Regions from separate parts of the Actinomadura rubteroloni genome, predicted to be linked through region 1. Evidence: predicted binding sites of a transcription regulator. Region 1 holds the regulator's gene; the other holds the start of a gene.

What was found. The regulator LexA, encoded in region 1, represses DNA repair genes until DNA is damaged. The targets are predictions, from matches to a motif close to TCGAACANNTGTTCGA.
Region 2: BTM25_RS30700 (SAV_6107 family HEPN domain-containing protein) is a predicted target of LexA. The motif match lies at 5,029-5,044, and genes of this name have one in related genera.

The regions. Positions count from the first base shown of each region.
Region 1 covers NZ_MTBP01000004.1:23,974-31,005, reverse strand. Annotated here, with positions in the region: gene BTM25_RS24395 (vitamin B12-dependent ribonucleotide reductase) at 1-1,616, opposite strand, end outside; gene nrdR (transcriptional regulator NrdR) at 1,728-2,198, opposite strand; gene BTM25_RS24385 (LysM peptidoglycan-binding domain-containing protein) at 2,430-2,981, opposite strand; gene lexA (transcriptional repressor LexA) at 3,177-3,866, shown strand; gene leuS (leucine--tRNA ligase) at 4,034-6,529, opposite strand; gene BTM25_RS24370 (long-chain-fatty-acid--CoA ligase) at 6,869-7,032, shown strand, end outside.
Region 2 covers NZ_MTBP01000002.1:436,732-443,763, forward strand. Annotated here, with positions in the region: gene carA (glutamine-hydrolyzing carbamoyl-phosphate synthase small subunit) at 1-237, opposite strand, end outside; gene BTM25_RS13410 (dihydroorotase) at 234-1,520, opposite strand; gene BTM25_RS13415 (aspartate carbamoyltransferase catalytic subunit) at 1,517-2,458, opposite strand; gene pyrR (bifunctional pyr operon transcriptional regulator/uracil phosphoribosyltransferase PyrR) at 2,455-3,060, opposite strand; gene bldD (transcriptional regulator BldD) at 3,481-3,975, shown strand; gene BTM25_RS30700 (SAV_6107 family HEPN domain-containing protein) at 4,363-4,890, opposite strand; gene BTM25_RS13435 (hypothetical protein) at 5,169-5,399, opposite strand; gene BTM25_RS13440 (hypothetical protein) at 5,458-5,706, opposite strand; gene BTM25_RS13445 (alkaline phosphatase D family protein) at 5,784-7,032, opposite strand, start outside.

The DNA of each region.
Region 1 (7,032 bases):
TTGCGGTAGCCGTTGCGCTCGCCGAGCTTCAGGCACTCGGCCCACTGGCGGGTGGCGGCCTTGTGGACGGCGCGGTCCACCGCGTCCAGCGTCCGCAGGTCGTCGTTGGCGGCGGCGTGCTTGCGCATGACCCGCTTGTGGGCGTCGGCGTTGCGCGCGTACCCCTCGTACGGGCCGACGATCCCCGCCAGCTCCGCCGACCGCCGGTAGGCGACGCCCGTCATCAGCGACGTGATCGCGGCGGCGAGCGACCGCCCGCCCTCGGAGTCGTAGGCGTGCCCGCTCGCCATGAGCAGCGCGCCGAGGTTGGCGTAGCCGATGCCGAGCTGCCGGTAGTCCCGCGTCGTCCGCGCGATCTTCTCGGTCGGGAAGTCGGCGAACGTGATCGAGATGTCCATCGCCGTGATGATCAGCTCGGTGAGCTTGGCGAACCGCTCGACGTCGAACACGTTGCCCGCGCCGAGGAACTTCAGCAGGTTGATGCTCGCGAGGTTGCAGGACGAGTTGTCCAGCGACATGTACTCCGAGCACGGGTTGCTCGCGGTGATGCGGCCGGTCTCGGGGTTGGTGTGCCAGTCGTTGATCGTGTCGTCGTACTGGATGCCCGGGTCGGCGCACCCCCACGCCGCCTTGGCCATCAGCCGGAACAGGTCCTTGGCGCGGACCTTCTCGATGACCTCGCCGCTCAGCCGCGACCGCAGCCCGAACTCGCCGTCCTCCTCGACCGCGCGCATGAACTCGTCGGACACGCGCACCGAGTTGTTGGCGTTCTGGTACTGGACGCTCGCGATGTCCCGGCCGCCGAGGTCCATGTCGAACCCGGCGTCGCGCAGCGCGCGGATCTTGTCCTCCTCGCGCGCCTTGGTCTCGATGAACTCGGCCACGTCGGGGTGGTCCACGTCCAGCACGACCATCTTGGCGGCCCGGCGGGTCGCGCCGCCCGACTTGATCGTCCCGGCGGACGCGTCCGCGCCGCGCATGAACGACACCGGCCCGCTCGCCGTCCCGCCGGACGACAGCAGTTCCTTGGACGAGCGGATCCGCGACAGGTTGAGTCCGGCGCCCGACCCGCCCTTGAAGATGATCCCCTCCTCCTTGTACCAGTCGAGGATCGACTCCATCGTGTCGTCCACCGACAGGATGAAACACGCCGAGACCTGCTGCGGGGACTTGGTGCCGACGTTGAACCAGACGGGAGAGTTGAAGCTGAAGAGCTGGTGGGCCAGGGCGTAGGTCAGCTCGTGCTCGAAGATCTCGGCGTCGGCCGAGGACGCGAAGTAGCCCTCCGCGAGGCCCGTGTCCACGTAGGCACGGACGACGCGGTCGATGAGCTGCTTCAGGCTCCACTCGCGCGCGGCCGTGCCGACGGCGCCGCGGAAGTACTTCGACGTGACGATGTTGACCGCGTTCAGCGACCAGAAGTCGGGGAACTCGACGCCGCGCTGCTCGAAGTTGACCGAGCCGTCGCGCCAGTTGGTCATGACGACGTCGCGCCGCTCCCAGCGGATCTCGTCGTACGGATGCACGCCCTCCGTCGTGAAGATCCGCTCGACCTTGAGGCCCTTGCGGCCTCCCTTGCCGCGCCGGGCCGACGATCCGCTCACCGTCTCGGTCATGGGCTTCCCCCTCCGGACCCTCCCGCCGGGTCCTGTCCAGGACGATTGAACCCGGAGGACGATGGCGTCCCCGGGCTGTCCGTTCTCAGTGCTGTTGTGCCGATCCGCCGCTCACCGGGGCGGCGCGTGTTCTCCAGGAGTGCGCCCGCGCAGGTCCTCGATCTCCCGGGCGAAGTCGTCCAGGGACTCGAAGGACCGGTAGACGGACGCGAAGCGCAGGTAGGCGACCTCGTCGAGTTCGCCGAGCGGCCCGAGGATCGCCAGGCCCACCTGGTGCGAGGGGATCTCGGCCGAGCCGGTCCCCCGGAGCGCCTCCTCGACCCGCTGGCCGAGCTGGGCCAGCGCGTCCTCGCCGACGGGCCGCCCCTGGCAGGCCCGGCGCACCCCCGCGATGATCTTCTCCCGGGAGAAGGGCTCGGTGACGCCGCTGCGCTTGGCCACCATGAGGAGCACGTTCTCCTGGGTCGTGAACCGCTTGCCGCACTCCGGGCACGAGCGGCGCCGCCGGATGGCGGCCCCGTCGTCGGCGGAGCGGCTGTCGATGACCTTGGTGTCGGGGTTGCGGCAGAACGGGCAGTGCACGTGTCTTCCTCTCCCCTGACGCAAGGCCGCGTCACACGGACGTCACACGACCACAATCTGTGGTTAATGATACCGCGTCGACTACTAGATGTTGTGGTCAACCGTAGGGCGCCGACGCACGCTACGCAACTCTGACCTGGCGTCCCGCGCGTAGACCCTGATCACATCGGACCTCGCGCGCACCATTCCGGCGTGTCGCGCCGGCGCAGCAACTTACTCCCGCCGCGCGGGTCAGCGGGCGGGGACCCGCAACCTGCTCCCGGGCTGGACGATCGACCCCGACATCCCGTTGAGGTCGCGGATCCGCCGGACGGTCGCGCCCGGGTCGCCGTGCGGGTCCGCCCGGACGGCGATGTCCCAGAGCGTGTCGCGCTCGCCCACGACGACCGTCGCGGTGCGGGCGGCGTCCCGGACGGGCCGGGGCCGCGGGCTCGGCGGCGTCCCGGCGTGCAGCGCGCCGGCGACGGGCCACAGCACGGCCAGCGCGACCCCCGCCGCGAGGACGCCGACGACGATCCGTCCGCGCCGCGTCAGCCGCAGCCCCGGCCGCCCCTCCGGCCGGCTCACGGCCCGCGCCTCGGCCCGGCGCACGACGCGGGGCGCCACGAACGCCGGGACGTCCGCCAGCGGTTCGCCGCGCCCGCCGATGATCAGTCGCAGATGCCCCCGGCGGCGCGGGAACCCCCGCCGCGCGCCGTCCTCGGGAGCACCGCGCTCCTCGTGCCCGGCGACGAGGCCGCCGCCGCACACCGCCACCTGTCCCCGCTGGAGCGAATCACCCATCTCTGCCCCTCCGCGACCGGTCCGCACCCGACGTTTCGAATGCATTTTCGATCGAACGTGTGTACGATGTTCTATCGCACGGCAGTGGGGGAAGGCGAGCATCTTCTTCGAACAATTGTTTGATCATCGGTCGTGGAGGCGGTAGCGTTCCCTGGACGAGGAGTGACGGATCCGACCGCCTGGAGGCGACGAGCGATGAGCAAGGCCCGGGAGCTGCCCGACGGTTCCGGCGAGGGAAGCGGGCTGACCCAGCGGCAGCGCATGGTCCTCGAGGTCATCCGCGACTCGGTCCAGCGGCGCGGCTACCCGCCGTCGATGCGCGAGATCGGGGAGGCCGTCGGCCTGACGAGCACCTCCAGCGTGTCCCACCAGCTCCGCACCCTCCAGCGCAAGGGCTACCTGCGGCGCGACCCGAACCGTCCGCGCGCGGTCGAGGTGCGGGTGCCGGGCGCGACGCCGGTGCGCACCGCCGAGGACGTCGACGGCGCCGAGCCGGCCGGGACGCGGCCCGCGCCCGCGTACGTGCCGCTCGTCGGCCGGATCGCGGCGGGCGGCCCGATCCTCGCCGAGGAGGCCGTCGAGGACGTCTTCACGCTGCCCAAGCAGCTCGTCGGCGAGGGCACGCACTTCCTGCTCAAGGTCACCGGCGACTCGATGATCGACGCGGCCATCGCCGACGGCGACTGGGTGGTCGTCCGGCAGCAGCCGGTCGCGGAGCAGGGCGACATCGTCGCCGCGATGATCGACGGCGAGGCCACCGTGAAGACGCTGAAGCACAGGGACGGCCATATCTGGTTGATGCCGCAGAACCCGGCGTATGACCCGATTCCGGGTGACGAAGCGTCGGTTCTGGGACGTGTGGTCGCGGTTCTCCGCAAGATGTGACGGGAGAATCCTGACATACCACGGCGTTCCCGTCCGGCGGACCGAAATCTTTCCCGCATTGACAAACCGTCCAGTGCGACGGCCCCGAACGGCCCCGTGATTCCGTCCCCGAGCACGGACACGCGAAAGCCCCGCCCGGACGTCCCGGACGGGGCTTTCGCGCGTGCTCAGCGGCGCGGCACGATGTTCACGATCTTGGGCGCGCGGACGATCACCTTGGCGATCTCCGCTCCGGCCAGGGCCTCCACGACCCGCTCGGACGCCAGCGCGAGCGCCTCCAGCTCGCCCGCGTCGATGCCGGGCGCCACGTCCAGCCGGTCCCGGACCTTGCCCGCGACCTGCACGACGCACGTCACCGACTCCTGGACGAGCAGCGCCGGGTCCACCGCGGGCCAGCCGGCCGTCACGACGGGCGCGGTGCGGCCCAGCCGCTCCCACGCCTCCTCGGCCGTGTAGGGCGCGAACAGCGACAGCAGGACGGCGACGGTCTCGGCGGCCTCGCGGACGGCCGGGTCGGCGGCGCCGGGCCCGGAGTCGATCGCGCGCCGGGCGGCCGAGACCAGCTCCATCAGCCGGGCGATCGCGACGTTGAACCGGGTGGCCTCGACCAGCCCGGTGACCTCCTCGATCGTCCGGTGCGTGACGCGGCGCAGCTCGCGGTCCCCGGCGGCGGGGTCGGCGCCGGGCGCGGACGCGACCTCGGACGCGACGCGGTGCACGCGCGACAGGAACTTCGCCATGCCCTGCGGGGACACGTCGGCCCAGTCGATGTCGTCCTCGGGCGGGCCGGCGAACAGCATCGCCAGCCGGACGACGTCCACGCCGTACTCGCCGATCTGCTCGCCCAGGTCGACGCCGTTGCCCAGCGACTTGGACATCGCCTTGCCGCCGTTGACGACCTGCCCCTGGTTGAGCAACTGCTTGAACGGCTCGGTGAAGTCCACCAGGCCCATGTCGTACAGGACCTTGGTGAAGAACCGGCTGTACAGCAGGTGCAGGATCGCGTGCTCGACGCCGCCGGTGTAGCGGTCGACGGGCATCCAGCGGCGGACGGCCTCGACGTCGAACGGCCCGTCGGTGTAGTCCGGCGAGCAGTACCGGAAGTAGTACCAGGACGAGTCCACGAAGGTGTCCATCGTGTCGGAGTCGCGCTTGGCGGCGCCCCCGCACTTCGGGCAGTCGACGTTGACCCACTGCTCGGCGGCGGCCAGCGGGGACGTCCCCTTGGGCGCCAGGTCCGAGCCGCGCAGGTCGTCGGGCAGCCGCACGGGCAGCTCGTCCTCGGGGACGGGCACCTCGCCGCACGCCGGGCAGTGCACGATCGGGATCGGGCAGCCCCAGAACCGCTGCCGCGAGACCAGCCAGTCGCGCAGCCGGAAGTTGACGGCGGCGCGTCCGGTGCCGCGCTCGGCCAGCAGCTCGACCGTCCGGGCGATGGCGTCGGCCTTGCCCAGGCCGTCCACCGGCCCGGAGTTGACCAGCGTGCCCTCGCCGGGCGTGGCGACGCCGGTCGCCGCGGGGTCGGGCGCGCCGGTGTCCACGACGACGCGGACCGGCAGCCCGAACTTCAGCGCGAAGTCCAGGTCGCGCTGGTCGTGCGCGGGCACCGCCATGATCGCGCCGTGCCCGTACTCGGCCAGGACGTAGTCCGACGCCCACACCGGGATCCGCTCGCCGTTCACCGGGTTCACCGCGTACCGGCCGAGGAACACGCCGGTCTTCTCGCGCTCGGTGGACAGCCGCTCGATCTCGCTCTCGCGCGACACCTCCTCGCGGTAGGCCTCGAACGCGGCGCGCTGCTCGGGCGCGACGACCTGCTCGGCCAGCGGCGCGTCGGCCGCGACGACCATGAACGTCGCGCCGTGCAGCGTGTCCGGACGCGTCGTGTAGACGGTGACGGGCTCGGCGCGGCCCTCGATGACGAAGTCCACGTCCGCGCCGGTGGAGCGGCCGATCCAGTTGCGCTGCATCAGCAGGACGCGCTCGGGCCAGCCGCCTTCGAGCTGGTCCATGTCGTCCAGCAGCCGGTCGGCGTAGTCGGTGATCTTGAAGTACCACTGGGTCAGGACGCGCCGCTCCACCAGCGCGCCGCAGCGCTCGCAGTGGCCGCCGACGACCTGCTCGTTGGCCAGGACGGTCTGGTCGTTGGGGCACCAGTTGACCTGCCCGCCCTTGCGGTAGGCCAGCCCGCGCTCGTAGAAGCGCAGGAACAGCCACTGCGTCCAACGGTAGTACTCGGGGTCGGAGGTGTGCAGGCGCCGCGTCCAGTCGAAGGACGGGGCGTAGCGCCGGAACGACTCGGCCTGGGTCTCGATGTTGGCGTACGTCCACTCGGCGGGGTGGGAGTCGCGCTTGATCGCGGCGTTCTCGGCGGGCAGGCCGAAGGAGTCCCAGCCGATGGGGTGCAGGACGTTGTACCCGCGCTGCGTCCAGTAGCGGGCGGACACGTCCCCGATCGCGAACGCCTCGGCATGGCCCATGTGCAGGTCACCGGACGGGTAGGGGAACATGTCCAGGGCATAGCGGCGCTCGCGCGGGTCGTCCGGGCCGCCCGCCCGGTGGGGCGCGAGCCGCGCCCAGCGGTCCCGCCACTTGTCCTGGACGGCCCGCGGGTCGTACCCGTCGGCCGCCTGGTCGTTGCGCGAGGTCTCGTCGCTGCTCACGTCGCTGCTCCACTGGTTCCGGTCGTTGAGGGGCCTGCACGGACATGCCCTGACATGAAAGAACCCCTCGCACAGGAGGGGTCGCCGCGCTCGCCGGGTAGGGCTCAGCGCGGCGGTCGAAGAAGGAGGGCCGTGGTCCGCATACAACAAGACTAGCGCAGGGGCAAGGCCGTCGCGCGGTCGATAACGGCCACCGAACCGACCGGATGGTCACAACCTTGATGTCAAGCAAGCACCACATATGGCGTCGGCCGCAACTTATGTATCAGGATGAGCACTACGGTTCGTACACTCGCCAGTAGTAACCGCCTGGTGACACCACCCGGTACGAGGAGTGCCATGCTCAATCTCTCCGTCCTTCTCGAAGACGCGGCCCGCGAGACGCCCGACCGGGACGCGGTCGTCCTCGGCGACACACGGCTTTCGTACGCGCTGCTGGACACGGTCGCGAACCAGGTGGCGAACCTGCTGGCGGCGCGCGGCCTGCGGCCCGGCGACAAGAT
Region 2 (7,032 bases), on a different contig from region 1:
CCCGGCGACCTGGATGCGGGACGACTCGGGGTCCTCCTCGTTCACGCCCGTGTTGCCGACGTGCGGGGCGGTCATCGCGACGATCTGCCGCGCGTACGACGGGTCGGTCAGCGTCTCCTGGTAGCCGGTCATGCCGGTGTTGAAGACGATCTCGCCGAGCGTCTCCCCCACGGCCCCGTACGGCGTCCCCCGGAAGACGCGCCCGTCCTCCAGCACAAGGATTGCGGTCTCGGTCACTGCAGCTTTCCTTCCAGCACGGTGGGGCGGCCCCGCAGGAACGTGGCGACGACCCGGCCGGGGAGGGTGAGCCCGGCGTAGGGGGTGTTGCGGCTCTTGGACGTCATCGCGGCCGGGTCCACGGCGCGGCGCGGCGCGGTGTCGTACACGGTCAGGTTCGCGGGGGCGCCCGGCTCGATCGGCCGGCCCTGCCCGTCCAGCCGCCCGATCCGCGCGGGCGCGAACGACATGCGGTCGGCGACGCCGGCCCAGTCCAGCAGGCCGGTCTCGATCATCGCCTCCTGGACGACCGGCAGCGCCGTCTCCAGCCCGATCATCCCCATCGCCGCCTCGGCCCACTCGGTCTCCTTGGCCTCGACCGGGTGCGGGGCGTGGTCGGTGGCGACGCAGTCGACGGTGCCGTCGGCGAGGGCGTGCCGCAGCGCGGTGACGTCGTCGGCGGTGCGCAGCGGCGGGTTCACCTTGAAGATCGGGTCGTAGCCGCAGGCGCGGGTGTCGTCCAGCAGCAGGTGGTGCGGCGTCACCTCGGCGGTGACCTGGCAGCCCCGGCTCTTGGCCCACCGGATGATCTCGACGGACCCGGCGGTCGACACGTGGCAGACGTGCAGCCGGGACCCGACGTGCTCGGCGAGCAGCACGTCCCGCGCGATGATCGCCTCCTCGGCGACCGCAGGCCAGCCGCGCAGCCCGAGCGCCGCCGACATCTCGCCCTCGTTGAGCTGGGCGCCCTCGGTCAGCCTCGGCTCCTGCGCGTGCTGCGCGACGACGCCGTCGAACGCCTTCACGTACTCCAGCGCCCGCCGCATGATCACCGCGTCGGACACGCAGTGCCCGTCGTCGGAGAACACCCGGACGCGGGCGGCCGAGTCGGCCATCGCGCCCAGCTCGGCGAGCTGCTCGCCGCGGATGCCGTTGGTGACCGCGCCGACCGGGTGGACGTCGCAGTACGCCGCCTCGCGGCCGAGCCGCCAGACCTGCTCCACGACGCCGGCCGTGTCGGCCACCGGGTCGGTGTTGGCCATCGCGTGGACGGCCGTGAACCCGCCCATCGCGGCGGCCTTCGTCCCGGACTCGACGGTCTCGGCGTCCTCGCGGCCGGGCTCGCGCAGGTGGGTGTGCAGGTCTACCAGGCCGGGCAGCACGATGAGGCCGGTGGCGTCCACGACCTCGGCGCCGTCGGCGTCCAGGCCGCGGCCGACCGCCGCGATCACGCCGTCGCGGACGAGGACGTCCGCCGTCTCGCCGCCGAGGATCCGGCCGTTCCTGATCAGGTACGCGGTCACGCGGGGACCTCCTTGCCGATGGCGGGCTCGGAGCCTCCGAGCAGCAGATAGAGCACGGCCATCCGGGCGCTGACGCCGTTGGCGACCTGCTCGACGATCGTGGACCGCACCGAGTCGGCGACCTCCGCCGCGATCTCCACGCCCCGGTTCATCGGCCCGGGGTGCATGACGATCGCGTGCTCGGGCAGCTTCGCCATGCGCGGCGCGTCCAGGCCGTAGCGGCGGCTGTACTCGCGGACGGTCGGGAAGTACGCCGCGTTCATCCGCTCCTGCTGGACGCGCAGCATCATCACGACGTCGCTCTTGGGCAGCACCGCGTCGAGGTCGTAGGAGATCTCGCACGGCCACGACCCGACCGCGACCGGGAACAGCGTCGGCGGCCCCACCAGCGTGACCTCCGCGCCGAGCGTGGCCAGCAGCAGCACGTTGGAACGGGCCACGCGGCTGTGCAGGACGTCCCCGACGATCGTCACGCGGCGGCCGTCCAGGTCGCCGAGGCGGCGGCGCATCGTGAACGCGTCCAGCAGCGCCTGCGTCGGGTGCTCGTGCGTGCCGTCGCCCGCGTTCACGACGCTGCCGCGCACCCAGCTCGCCAGCCGGTGCGGGGCGCCGGACGCGCCGTGGCGGATCACCACGCCGTCCGCGCCCATCGCCTCCAGCGTGAGCGCGGTGTCCTTCAGGCTCTCGCCCTTGGACACGCTGGACCCCTTCGCCGAGAAGTTGATCACATCGGCGGACAGGCGCTTGGCGGCGGCCTCGAACGAGATGCGGGTGCGGGTCGAGTCCTCGTAGAACAGGTTGACGACCGTCCGGCCGCGCAGCGTCGGGAGCTTCTTGACGGTCCGGCCGGCGACCTGGGCCATCTCCTCGGCCGTGTCGAGGACGAGCAGCGCGTCGTCGCGGGTCAGGTCCGCCGCCGAGATCAGATGGCGGTTCACTCGTCCTCCTCGGCGGTTCCGGCGACGGGTCCGAGCAGGACCGCGTCGCGGCCGTCGTTCTCCGCCAGCAGCACGCGGACGGTCTCGCGCATCGACGTCGGCAGGTTCTTGCCCACGTAGTCGGCGCGGATGGGCAGGTCGCGGTGGCCCCGGTCGACGAGGACGGCGAGCTGCACCGCCCGGGGCCGGCCGAGGTCGTTCACCGCGTCGAGCGCGGCGCGGACGGTGCGGCCGGAGAACAGCACGTCGTCCACCAGCACGACGACCCGGTCGTCCACGCCCTCGGGCGGCGGCTCGGTGCGGCCGAGCGCGCGGGCGGGCTTCAGCCGCAGGTCGTCGCGGTACATGGTCACGTCGAGCGAGCCCCACGGGAACGCGCGGCCCTCGACCTCCTCTAGGGCGCCCGCGAGGCGCTCGGCGAGCGTCACGCCGCGGGTCTGGATGCCGAGCAGGACGACGCCGTCGCCGCCCTTGGTGCGTTCGAGGATCTCGTGCGCGATGCGCGTCAGTGCGCGCCGGATGTCCGGTCCCTCCAGGACGGCCTTGGCCCCGGGACCGTCGGCCGCACGCCCGGAACCGGGCTCGCGGAAGGCAGCATTCACCGCCGAACCCCCTTTCCCGCCTCACAGGACGGGTCTTAAAGGACGCCTTGTCCCGTTCACGGTAGCAGGGGCCCCGGACCGCCCCGCACCCGGCGTCCGACCGTCTTGCCTGGTGAGAGGCGTCACACGTGGGTATACAGAGCGGACACGGGCCGGCGTGCGGGCGGGCCGCCGGGACGGTGCGCACGGGCGCCCGGCGCCCTACCGCATGACCCCGGGAAGAGCAGCGGATTCGACCGCTTTTTTCCAATCGGCTTGACCTTCGGCCGTCCCCGTTTTACCGTCACTGTCCGTAACCATCCCTGGAGGCAGTCTCTAGAGGCCCGAACCGGCCCCCTGACCTGTCTCCCCCCGGGACGATCCGCCGCGATCAACCGGGGCCGTTGAACGACGATGAAAGTGAGCCTGGGGGGCCGCGAAATGCCGTCTGAATACGCTAAGGCTCTCGGTGCGCGCCTGCGCGCCATCCGCACCCAGCAGGGCCTGTCCCTGCACGGAGTGGAGGAGAAGTCGCGAGGGCGCTGGAAGGCCGTCGTCGTGGGTTCGTACGAGCGGGGCGACCGAGCCGTCACCGTGCAGAAACTGGCCGAGCTCGCCGATTTCTACGGCGTGCCGGTCTCGGAGCTGCTGCCCGGCGGCGCCGCGCCGAGCCCGCTCGGGCCGACGCCCAAGCTCGTGATCGACCTTGAGCGCCTGCAGCAGCTCCCGAAGGACAAGGCCGGGCCCCTCGCCCGCTACGCCCAGACGATCCAGAGCCAGCGGGGCGACTACAACGGGAAGGTCCTCTCGATCCGTCAGGAGGACCTGCGCTCCCTCGCCGTGATCTACGACAAGTCCCCGACCGAGCTCACCGAGGAGCTGATCGGCTGGGGCGTCCTGGACCCGGAGGCCCGCCGGGCCGTCGAGTCCTTCTAGCGCGTTCGCCGGGGGCGGGGACGGATCCGATCCGTCCCCGCCCCCGGCGTTCGCGGGGACCGGAGGCGCGGGCCAAGGGGCGAACCCGCGCCCCCGGCCGGAATGACGACCGGTCCGGGGGGATGAACCGGCCGCCGGGCCACGAACCGACGACCTCGGCCACCACGCGAGCCGTCCCGCCACACGACGACCAGGCCCGCCGGGGCCACCTCAGCCGCCGCGCGGCAGAGCGTCCGCCGCGATGGCGCCGGGGCCGGGCGACCGCGTGCGCTGAACGACGGGGCGAGCGTGTGCTCGCCCCGGCCGAACTCCCAGGCCGAAGATCGCGAAGCGATGCCGTGGTCGCGCGTCCGTCCGGCGCGGGGACGAGCCGCCGCGCCGGGAGATTTACAACATCGCCTGGCCCGGGACGCCGAGCGTGTCCTCGACCAGGGAGACGAACACGTCGGCGTCCTGGACGAGTTCGTCGGCCTCGCGCGGCGTCACCGCGCGCGGCAGGCCGGCCTCGGCGGCGGCGCGCTTGTCCGCGCCCGCCGCGAAGAACGCGGCCCATTCGCGCAGCGCCGGGTCGGCCTCGGGCAGCAGCACCCACACGCTGCGCGGCCGTCCGCGCCGATGGGTCTCCAGGGGCTCGGACGCGGCGAGCACGGCCGCCGCCGCGCGCAGCGCCGCCATGTGGGCGTGGACGTACCGGAGCGCGGGCGAGGTCGCCTCGGCGGCCTCGGCGAGGCTCCGCCGCGCGGCGTGCAACTGGCCGACGGCCGTGTGCGCCGGACGGGGGGCCGGGACGGGACGGGGGCGTGGACTCGGCGTGGGACTCGGCGCGGGGCTCGGCGTCGCACTCGGCGCCGGTCCGGGCCGCGCGGGCGCGTGGGCGCCTCGGGTCACGGTCGTGTCGTGTGTCGTTCCGGACATGGTGCCTCCTTCCGGGCGCGGGCGCCCGGCCGGGCAGGAAGCTTCCCCTCTCCCTGCCCGGCCGGCCGGGTCCACCGCCGTCGCGCATACGGCGGCGGACCCGCTGGCCCTGGCGCGATCCGCGAGTATCGCGCCACATCGAACAAAAGTTCGATGCCACACCAGTTAACCGCCCCCGCGACGATTCGTCAATATGTTCGAACGGACACCGCGTCCCATCGCCACCGACTCCCCCGAGGACCCCTTCTGACCAGGCAATACACCTGTTCGATCGAACATCACTCGTACCGCGGAACCCGCCGCACGACACCCGCACCGAGCAGCACACGCCCCGCAACCGCCCACCGCCGCTCCAGCGCTCGCGCGACGACGTAGTACACGGCCCCGAACACCCCGGTCAGCACCTCGCCCACCGGCCCGGCGGGCAGATCCAACCCCGCTCGGGCCGCCAGCGAGATCAGCACCCCGGCCAGGAACGGCACGACCGTGCGAACGACACTGTCCAACATCAGAACCTCCGAAAAGAGGCCGCCGCCGCGCCCCTGGCGAGGCGCGGCGGCGGCCCGGTCAGGACCCGGCGAGACCCGCGACGATGGACGCCACCGCCGACAGCAGCCCGAGCACGACCGACAGCGGCAGCGCGTACCGCCACCGCTCGCTCGCGCGCAGCCGCTGCTCATGGTCGGCGAGCTGGGCGCGGATCTGCTCGAAGGTGGTGAGCATCCCGTCCACCTTGCCGCCCAGGGCGACGAGCTTGTCGTAGATGTCCCGGGCCGTGATGATCACGCCGGGCGGCGGCGTCATCGGCTCATTCATCGGCTTCCGTCTCCGGGACGTCCGGCTCGGACGTCCTCATGATCACTAGGGGCACGGCGCTTCCTCCTCTCCGCCGGTCAGGTCCACGTGTCGCCCTGCCAGACGCGGACGTCGGCCTGCGCGGACGCTCCCACGCGCACGGTCGGCCGCGCCCACACGTCGTCGTCCGTCCACACCTTGGTGGTGGTGTCCGGTTCGGGGCGGAAGCCGGTCGCGTCGAACGTCTTCGCCAGTTGGGCGAGCACCTGTCCCGTGTGGTCGCGGCCGGTGAACTCGACCTTGATCGTGTCCCCGGCGTCCGTGACCTGGACATGGCCGAACTGCCCGGTGCCGGCCGGCGCGACGATCGGCCCGATCTGCCACGTCCCCGACCCGCTGGACGTCTGGTCGAGCGGCGCGGCCACGAGTTCGACCGCGCCGATCCGCGAGTTGCGGCCATCGTCGGCGGCGATGGCGTGCATGTCCGCGCTGAGCACGACCATCTTGGCGCCCAGCCCGTAGGCGTTGATGAACGCGTTGATCTCGGCGAACTCGGTCTGGTAGTCGCCCCACCGGTCGCCGCCGGCCGCCGACATCCGGTGCGGGATGGACTCGCAGAGGAACACGACGGGCTCGGCGCACGTCTGCAGCAGGTCCAGGAACCACCGCTTCTGCTCGGTGCCGAGCATGGTCTTGCTCGCGCCCTCCGCATCCGTCGTGTTCGAACGGAACGTCCGGGTGTCGAGCAGGATGAACCGGCACCGTCCGACCACCCAGGTGCAGTACAGGCCCGAGGCGGGCAGCGGGTAGAACGTCCCGTGCGCCCGCATCGACTCCTGCGCCGCCGCCGCGCCGACCGATCCCGACCAGCCGAACCGTCCGGTGAAATCGTGGTTGTCCCAGGTGGCGACCGTCGGCACCTCGCGGAGGAGCCGGCTGTACCGAGCGGTCGAGTACGCGTCCTCGAACGCCGCGTCGTACTGCGTCCGGTCCGCGGAGTCGATGTCCGAGTAGTGGATGTCGCCCATGAACAGGAACTGCAGCGGATTCATGGAGCGGATCTGGTCGTAGACGACGTGATTGGACGACCTGATGCGGTCCCCGGCGAAGCAGAACCCGAAGTCCGCCTGCGCGCCCGGCACCGGCAGCGTCCGCAGCCGGCCCTGGTCGGCGAGGACGGCGCCGTCCGCCTCGACGGCCCAGTAGTACGCGGTCGCCGCGGCCAGGCCCGACACCTCGTGCTTGCTGAGCCCGCGCCCGTCGGGGGCCTGCGCGGACGACGCCACCGGGTTCGCGAGGTCCGCGCTCGCCGAGACGAGCACGCGAACGCTCGCCGCGCCGGTCGTC